4 regions of the Alkalihalobacterium sp. APHAB7 genome follow, and region 1 is predicted to be linked to each of the others. Evidence: riboswitches for the same ligand, from Rfam matches in the RefSeq annotation. Region 1 holds a riboswitch; each other region holds the start of a gene.
What was found. A riboswitch is a leader RNA that binds a small molecule or an ion and turns the genes downstream of it on or off. The one in region 1 is predicted to bind S-adenosylmethionine.

Region 1 (2,204 bases):
GGTGTCTATTTCGTTAGGGTTTGCTTCTGTAGAAAACTTTTTTTACCTAATAGCAAATGGTCTAGAAACAGCTTGGCTTAGAGCGTTATTTCCTGTAAGTAGCCATGCGTTGTTTGGTGTAATTATGGGATATTATCTGGGGAAAGCGAAGTTTTCAAAAAAGCGGCGTAATCGTTTTGTACTCCTTTCTTTATTTCTTCCCATTTTACTTCACGGAAGCTATGATTTAATATTATTAACAATGGACAGATATATTCACATTACGATGCTTTTATTTATGATTGGCCTTTGGACGTTTAGTATACACAAGGTGAAAGTGGCAAACTAGATCGAGTGTTAGGGGTGTAAATATGACTGAAAACACAAGATATCGTGTCGTAATTCGTTGTCAAAAATGTGGTGAAAAGTTTATTCTTCGAGGAAGCCGAGCAAAAGACGGTAACTATGAAACAGGGTTTATACGTTGCGTCTGTGGTAATGAAGATGACTTACAAATAGATGTAACCCCTGAATAAAAAGAAAAGCGGAAGGGGCCTGCTTATCGGCGACAAGCGCTGGAGGACCAACAAAAAGTGTCCCGGTTTTGGACACGTTTGATGGGCCGAAGTGACCTCGAGCCGATGGCCCCTAGAGCTAGACAAAAAGAAAAGCGGAAGGACCTCTTGAAATAAATAAAGTAATTCATATAAAACCTATTGCTTTTTTCGCGCAATTCATGTAATTTAATAACAAGTGAAAATTGAAAATTGAAAATTGATTTTCTTATCAAGAGAGACGGAGGGAATGGCCCGGTGAAGTCTCAGCAACCAGCTGTATTTATACAGTCAGGTGCTAATTCCAGCAAGCGATAGCTTGATAGATAAGAAGAAGTTTAACCAAAAGAAATTGTATTCTTAACCTTCTTCTTAATTTATAAGAGGAAGGTTTTTTGCATTGATAAGAGTAGAGGAGAGGTACGATGAATAAAGAGCAGCTAGAAACAAAACTGGTACAAATTGGGAACAGGCAAGATGAACATACAGGTACAATCAACACTCCTGTTTATTTTTCAACAGCCTACCGCCATACCGGAATTGGGGAATCAACTGGTTTTGATTATTCAAGAACAGGAAATCCAACAAGGTTGGTGTTAGAAAAAGCAATTGCTCAACTCGAGGCAGGTGATCAAGGGTTTGCCTGTAGTTCGGGTATGGCTGCCATACAAACCGTGCTTTCTTTATTTGAGCTAGGAGATGAAATCTTGGCATCAAGTGATTTATACGGTGGGACGTATCGTTTGTTTGAAAATGGGTGGAAAAATTGGGGGCTGTCATTTGTTTATGGAGACCCAAGAAACCTAGAAGAATTTGAACAATTAATCACTGAAAAGACGAAAGCGTTATTTATAGAAAGTCCAACTAACCCGTTAATGCAAGAAGCTGATTTATCAGCGCTAGGCCAAATGGCTAAAAAAAATAATTTGCTATTAATTGTCGATAACACGTTTTATACACCTCTATTACAGCAACCGATAAATGATGGTGCTCATATTGTCATTCATAGTGCTTCTAAATACTTAGGCGGACATAATGATGTGATTGCAGGATTGATTGTTGCTAAAGGTGAAGAGCTTTGTGAACGAATTGCCTATTACCACAATGGCATAGGAGCTATTTTAAGCCCATTTGATTCGTGGTTACTCATACGAGGAATGAAGACATTAACTCTACGGATGGAGCAACATCAAAAAAATGCACGTGAAATAGCTGTTTATTTAGAAGAACATCCTGCAGTAACTGAAGTTCTATATCCTGGACGCGGTGGAATGCTTTCTTTTCGTATTAAAGAGGCAAAATGGGTGAATCCGTTCTTACAGCAATTAAAGTTAATCTCGTTTGCCGAGAGTCTTGGAGGAGTTGAAAGCTTAATGACGTATCCGACGACACAAACCCACGCGGATATGCCGGTAGAGGTGCGAAATGCAAACGGGGTGTGTGACCGTTTATTGCGTTTCTCAGTAGGAATTGAAAATTGCCAAGATCTTATCCACGACTTAGATCAGGCCTTTAACCATGTAAATTCATAGAGGGGATGTAAAAAAAATGAGTGAACAATTTTCTTTTCAAACACGCTTGCTTCATAACAATCAAAAAGTCGATAAGGAGACAGGAGCTGTAAGTGTACCAATTCAACATGCTTCCACTTTTCATCAATTTGATTTTGAT
Region 2 (2,204 bases), on a different contig from region 1:
ACTTAGCACATTTTGTAGCCATTTACGGTGCAAAAGGTCTAGCTTGGCTGAAAGTTGAAGAAAACGAGTTAAAAGGGCCAATTGCAAAATTCCTAAACGAGGAAGAGGTTGCCGGCATGCGTGAAGCGATGAATGCTGAACCCGGTGATTTATTATTCTTTGCTGCTGATAAGAAACAAGTTGTGTATGATAGCTTAGGTGCACTTCGTCTTAAATTTGGTAAAGACTTAGACTTAATAGACAAATCTAAATTCAATTTCTTATGGGTGGTTGATTTCCCACTTGTTGAATTTGATGAAGATGCTAATCGGTACGTCGCTCTTCACCACCCATTTACTAGTCCAAAAACAGAAGATCTACATTTGCTCGATACAGATCCAGGTCGAGTACGTGCAGAAGCATATGATCTTGTGTTAAATGGATATGAGCTTGGTGGAGGCTCCCAGCGTATTTATCAACGTGATGTACAAGAAAAAATGTTCACTGCTCTTGGTTTTTCTGAAGAAGAAGCAAAAGAACAATTTGGTTTCCTTTTAGATGCCTTTGAATATGGTACACCACCACACGGAGGTATTGCGTTAGGACTAGATCGCCTCGTTATGCTTTTAGCAGGCCGTAGCAACTTACGTGATACAATTGCTTTCCCTAAGACTGCAAGTGCAAGTTGTTTATTAACAAATGCACCAAGTTCGGTTAGTGAGGCACAATTACGTGAGCTGAACTTATCTATTGTTCCGAAAAAAGAGGAAGAAAAGAAAGTTCAAGTCTAAACTTTAAGTTGACAAAAATAGAATAGTCGCATTATAATCATAACTATTAAAATTCAAAAATTAATTGCAAAAATAAAACTTATCACGAGAGGCTGAGGGACTGACCCGATGACGCCCGGCAACCGGTTTGTATGCCAGACAAACAAAGGTGCTAATTTCAGCAGAGCGATTGCTCTGGAAGATAAGTGGAGGCGTTTTAAAAAAACCTTTCCCTTATCGGAGAGGTTTTTTTATTTGTGTACACATAAAAAAATAAACTAGTTCGGGTAGCTGTTTAAACAATACAGCCAGAACCAAGTAATAAAAATGAACGGCAGTGTGGAGGAGTTAACTAAGGAGTAAAAAAGTGTTTTATATAAGGAGGAGCTTGGGATGTTACATGTTGGGGTTATCGGTTTCGGAACAGTCGGTTCTGGTATTTATGAGCGGTTACTGAATTCAAAAGAAGAACTACAGACCATTTTTCAAAATGAGGTTCAGGTGACAAAAATTCTAGTGAAAGACGATACAAAAGATCGTGGTTATACGCATGTAAATGCACTTATAACAAGTGATCCAAATGAGTTTTTTAATCAACAGTACGATGTTGTATTTGAAGCAATTGGTGGAGTTGAGCCCGCTAAAGGTTATATTGTGAAGCTCATGCAATCAGGTACATCGATTATTACAGCAAACAAAGAATTAATTGCTAAGCACGGTAAAGAGCTTGAAGAGCTTGCTGGCCATTACAATGTTTACTTAGGGGTTGAAGCAGCTGTTGGCGGTGGAATACCAATAGTAAATAGCTTCAAAACGTTATTTTCTACAACACCTATTCATTCTGTGACCGGAATTTTAAATGGGACAACAAATTATATTTTAACGGAAATGAAAGAAAAAAATCGAACGTTTGCTGATGTGTTAGCTGAAGCGAAAGAGTTAGGTTATGCCGAGGCTGATCCTACAGATGATATTGAAGGATATGATGCTCTATATAAAATCCAAATTTTAAGTCGTCTGGCCTTTAACTCATGGCCAAATGAAACTAACTTTTCCTGTAAAGGAATTAGTGTCATTGAGGAGGAAGCCATTAATTTTGCGGAAAGAAATGAATTAGCCATAAAATTGATTGCCAAAACATCTATCGAAAATGGAGTGATTCGTGGATTTGTATCGCCTTCATTCGTGGCAAAAGATCATCCACTCTATAATGTGAACGGTGTTACGAACGGTGTTTGTATTGACGGTGAAACAATTGATCGTATTACGATGTGTGGTCCAGGTGCAGGAAAGGATGCAACAGCTAACAGTATGGTAGAAGATTTTGTTCTACATGAGCAATTTCAAGGGTTTAGTCGTCCCTTAAGGCAACAATTTAACGAAACAGCCAACGATGGAATGAGTGTTATTGTCTTTGTTTCCGATCTAGAAAAGCAACAATTGAATACTGATTTA
Region 3 (2,204 bases), on a different contig from region 1:
TTTAGCGGAAAACTCTACAGAAAAGCAAAGGGTTCATTTATTTAGTTTTAATTTTGCCCTAATCATGGTTGCAAATGTTATAGGGAATGCATTAGGTGGTACGTTAAGTGATGTCTTACAGGCATTATTTTCGCTTAGTGCGTTGTGGAGTGTACGAATTACATTGCTCGTCGGGTCCATATTTTTCTTTACATCTCTCATTCCAATTATGAAGATTAACGAAGAAAGAAAACTTAAGACCGAAAAAACAGCAGCAAGTTCATTTAAAAATATCTTTAAAACACAAAAGTCCGGGCTTAAAATGATCGCTCTTTTTGCCATTGCGCAGTTAATTATTGGCTTTGGTTCCGGTCTTGTTATTCCGTATTTGAACATATATTTTACAGACCGCTTTGAAATTAGCAAATCACTTGTCGGTATTATCTTATCTTTAGGTCAAGCGATGACAGCCGTTGCGTTTATGATCGGTCCTGCTGTTGTAAAACGTTTTGGTGAAGTTCGTGCGGTAGTTATTTTACAATTAGCATCGTTACCTTTCCTTTTACTTACAGCTTATACAGAAAATTTATGGTTGGCCGTTATTGGTTTCCTTTTCCGTCAAGCCTTAATGAATGCCGGGAACCCTATTCAGATGTCACTAATGATGAGAAGTGTAGATGACTCGATTAAGGGGTTAGCGAACTCAGTTGGGCAAATGGTATTCCAGCTCGGTTGGGCAGTCATGGGGCCTGTTTCGATGACACTTGTTATGATGTACGGGGCGTATCACGGATATGCTATCGTTTTTACCATTACAGGTTGTTTATATTTGATTGGTTCGGTTTACTTTTATTTAGTATTTAGAAAAGTTAAATAATCATTTATTTAAAATCTATTGACAACAAAATTCGACACATGTTATTATTCTTTCATTGATTAAAGTAATTTAATAGCTGCAAGCTCTTATCTAGAGTGGTGGAGGGACTGGCCCGAAGAAACCCGGCAACCTTTGAAAACATGAATTGTGTTAAGAAAGGTGCTAAATCCTGCAAGGTGAAATGCCTTGAAAGATGAGAGAAAGGACACTAACATTGTGACTAAACCTTTCTGTTCATCTATGACGGGAAGGTTTTTTTTATTAGTCCCAGCAATTAAACTTTAACAATGACGTAAGAAGACGTAGTGTTGAAGGTTGTTGTCGGCATTAATACGAGTAAACAAATAGGAAAAATAGAGATAAATAACATAGGAGAGAGAAATAATTATTAGGAGGGCACCATGATTCATTTAAGTGGCATACGGAAACTGTTTAAAACGAAAGACGGCGTTGTTACAGCGGTCGACCGTGTAGATTTAGAAATTAAAGAAGGCGAAATATTTGGAATTATCGGTTATAGTGGTGCTGGAAAAAGTACGTTAATTCGTATGTTGAACAGTCTCGAACGCCCAACAGAAGGAACCGTTACCGTTGCAGGTAAAGAGCTTTCGTCGTTAAAAGGAAAGTCTCTACGTAAAGCAAGACAAGAAATTAGTATGATTTTTCAACACTTTAACTTATTGTGGTCGAGGACTGTTAGAGAAAATATTGGATTTCCTCTAGAGATTGCAGGTGTGCCAAAAGAAGAACGTCAAAAACGAGTCGATGAATTAATTAAACTTGTCGGTCTTGAAGGAAGAGGGGGATCGTATCCTTCTCAGCTCAGTGGTGGACAGAAGCAACGGGTTGGAATTGCTAGAGCGCTTGCGAACAATCCGAAAGTTCTCCTTTGTGATGAAGCAACTTCGGCATTAGACCCGAAAACAACCGATTCGATCCTAGAATTACTCGTAGATATCAATAAAAAACTTGGCTTAACGATCGTACTCATTACACACGAGATGCATGTCATTCGAAAGATTTGTCATCGTGTCGCTGTAATGGAAGCAGGTAAAGTCGTTGAGATGGGGCCTGTTCTGAATGTATTTAAAAACCCGCAAGCTGGAATTACAAAACAATTTGTAAAACAGGTAACAGATCCAGAGGAAACGAAGGACACGATCTCTCATATTATTGAAGATGAATCAGGAAAAGTCGTTCAATTAAGTTTTATAGGGGAAGAGACGGAAAAGCCCCTCATTACGAAAATCATTCGGAAGTTTGATATAGAAGTAAATATTCTACAAGGTAAAATTTCGCAGACGCAAGAAGGGGCATACGGAACACTGTTTATCCAGATTGATGGAGA
Region 4 (2,204 bases), on a different contig from region 1:
AACACATTTTACTAAATAGTCTATACTATTATTTCAATTTGTGTGCAAATAAGTTGAAAAATTATGTGTCTATTTATAATGGGGTCTACTATATAGGAAGTTTCTTTATAGGTTTACATCTTTAAGCGTTTTTTATAGGTATCTAATTGTTAAGCCTGTTTATATAATTGTACCATTCTTATTCGAATTCTAACTTTAAAAAAAGTTACAATATCAATTTTAACAGCTCTTTTGAAATAAGGAAGCCAGGTGGACAAAAAATTAGGACACTAATAGTGCTGTACCCTTTTTTTTTATGTTGCATAGTATAGAAGGAAAAGGAGGGAGTGCAGTGGACAGTATTTCAATAATGGACCTTGCGACCGTTTCAGCTGTCGTTGCTGCATTAGTTACGGTTGTAGGAAATGCTTTTAATATTGATAAAAAGTATCGTGCATTGCTGGCGATCGGCGTAGCCTGTCTATTATGGTTTATTCCAAGAGAATGGGGAAACGAAGTGTTAGTTGCTTTGGTAATTGGGTTAACGGCAAGTGGTGTGTACAGTCAAGTCAAACCGAGAGATAACCAAAATGAATTATTAAAAATGCAAATGCGGGAAGAAATTAGAGAAGAGCAGGATCAACAACGGCAAAATCAGATGAATTTAAGTCAAAACCAAAACATGAGTTATTATCAAAATAGTAATCAACGTCAAAACCGTCTTCCAAACCAAAGCCAAAATGTAAATCAAAATGTAAATCAAAACCATAACCAAGATATAGATACTCCTTATTAAATCCATTTTTTTATTTTGTTTTTTTTCGACTTTTTAGATGTCAACTAGCAACTGTTGACATCTTTTGCTTTGTAAGTTATGATATGTCGCGAACGGATACTCTTATCCCGAGTCGGTGGAGGGACAGGCCCGAAGAAACCCAGCAACCAACACCAGTTAAAAAAGGTGAAAAGGTGCTAACCTGCAAAGCGAATGCTTTGAAAGATAAGAGGTTAAAGGTGATAAGTCTAACCCTTTTCCTCATGAGGAAAAGGGTTTTCATGACTATACATGTCTTAAATTTTACTCACAATGGTGAGGGAATGAGTGCCGTATCAATATTTAACACATTTTAAGGGGAAGCTACTAGTATAGGATTGTATTCACTCTAAAAGATGTGTAAAAGGAGGATACTGTTAGATGGTAGAAAAGAAAAGTCGTCGCTTATTCACTTCAGAATCAGTGACAGAAGGGCATCCAGATAAAATTTGTGACCAAATTTCGGATGCAATTTTAGATGCAATCTTAACAAATGATGCGAATGCACGTGTAGCTTGTGAAACTTCAGTAACTACAGGGTTAGTACTTGTAGCTGGTGAAATCACGACAAGTACATACGTTGATATTCCGAAGATCGTTCGTGAAACGGTTCAAAATATTGGTTACACGCGAGCGAAGTATGGTTTTGATTCTGAAACATGTGCAGTATTAACTTCAATCGATGAGCAATCAGCAGATATTGCTCAAGGGGTTAACCAAGCACTTGAAGCTCGTGAAGGCCAAATGTCAGATGAAGAAATTGAAGCAATCGGTGCAGGAGACCAAGGGTTAATGTTTGGTTACGCAGATAATGAAACGGAAGAATTAATGCCGCTTCCGATTTCTTTAGCACATAAATTAGCTCGTCGCCTAACAGAAGTACGTAAAGATGAAATTCTTCCTTATTTACGTCCCGATGGAAAAACGCAAGTAACAGTGGAATATGACGAGAATGGAAAGCCTGTACGTATTGATACAATTGTTATTTCGACTCAACATCACCCTGAAGTATCGTTAGAGCAAATTCAGCGTAATCTTAAAGAGTATGTCATTAAACCGGTAGTACCAGCTGAGTTAATTGATGACGAAACAAAATACTTCATTAATCCGACGGGGCGTTTCGTAATTGGTGGACCTCAAGGAGATGCTGGTTTAACAGGGCGTAAGATTATCGTTGACACGTATGGTGGTTATGCTCGTCATGGTGGGGGAGCATTCTCAGGTAAGGATCCAACAAAAGTTGACCGTTCTGGTGCATATGCTGCTCGCTATGTAGCTAAAAATATCGTCGCTGCTGGTTTGGCAGACCGTTGTGAAGTACAACTTGCTTATGCCATTGGTGTCGCACAACCAGTATCTATCGCTGTTGATACGTTTGGAACAGGCAAAGTATCAGAAGAAGTATTAGTCG

Region 2: another riboswitch for S-adenosylmethionine. It lies ahead of ACNSTQ_RS03450 (homoserine dehydrogenase); the one in region 1 lies ahead of ACNSTQ_RS11465 (methionine biosynthesis PLP-dependent protein).
Region 3: another riboswitch for S-adenosylmethionine. It lies ahead of ACNSTQ_RS02030 (methionine ABC transporter ATP-binding protein); the one in region 1 lies ahead of ACNSTQ_RS11465 (methionine biosynthesis PLP-dependent protein).
Region 4: another riboswitch for S-adenosylmethionine. It lies ahead of metK (methionine adenosyltransferase); the one in region 1 lies ahead of ACNSTQ_RS11465 (methionine biosynthesis PLP-dependent protein).

The regions. Positions count from the first base shown of each region.
Region 1 is NZ_JBLWFS010000009.1:122,000-124,203, reverse strand. It holds gene prsW (glutamic-type intramembrane protease PrsW) at 1-328, shown strand, start outside; gene ACNSTQ_RS11470 (hypothetical protein) at 351-515, shown strand; SAM riboswitch class I at 760-866, shown strand; gene ACNSTQ_RS11465 (methionine biosynthesis PLP-dependent protein) at 959-2,065, shown strand; gene metC (cystathionine beta-lyase) at 2,082-2,204, shown strand, end outside.
Region 2 is NZ_JBLWFS010000002.1:218,129-220,332, reverse strand. It holds gene aspS (aspartate--tRNA ligase) at 1-770, shown strand, start outside; SAM riboswitch class I at 847-958, shown strand; gene ACNSTQ_RS03450 (homoserine dehydrogenase) at 1,143-2,204, shown strand, end outside.
Region 3 is NZ_JBLWFS010000001.1:466,844-469,047, forward strand. It holds gene ACNSTQ_RS02025 (MFS transporter) at 1-856, shown strand, start outside; SAM riboswitch class I at 940-1,056, shown strand; gene ACNSTQ_RS02030 (methionine ABC transporter ATP-binding protein) at 1,258-2,204, shown strand, end outside.
Region 4 is NZ_JBLWFS010000005.1:148,777-150,980, reverse strand. It holds gene ACNSTQ_RS07610 (hypothetical protein) at 332-775, shown strand; SAM riboswitch class I at 875-986, shown strand; gene metK (methionine adenosyltransferase) at 1,175-2,204, shown strand, end outside.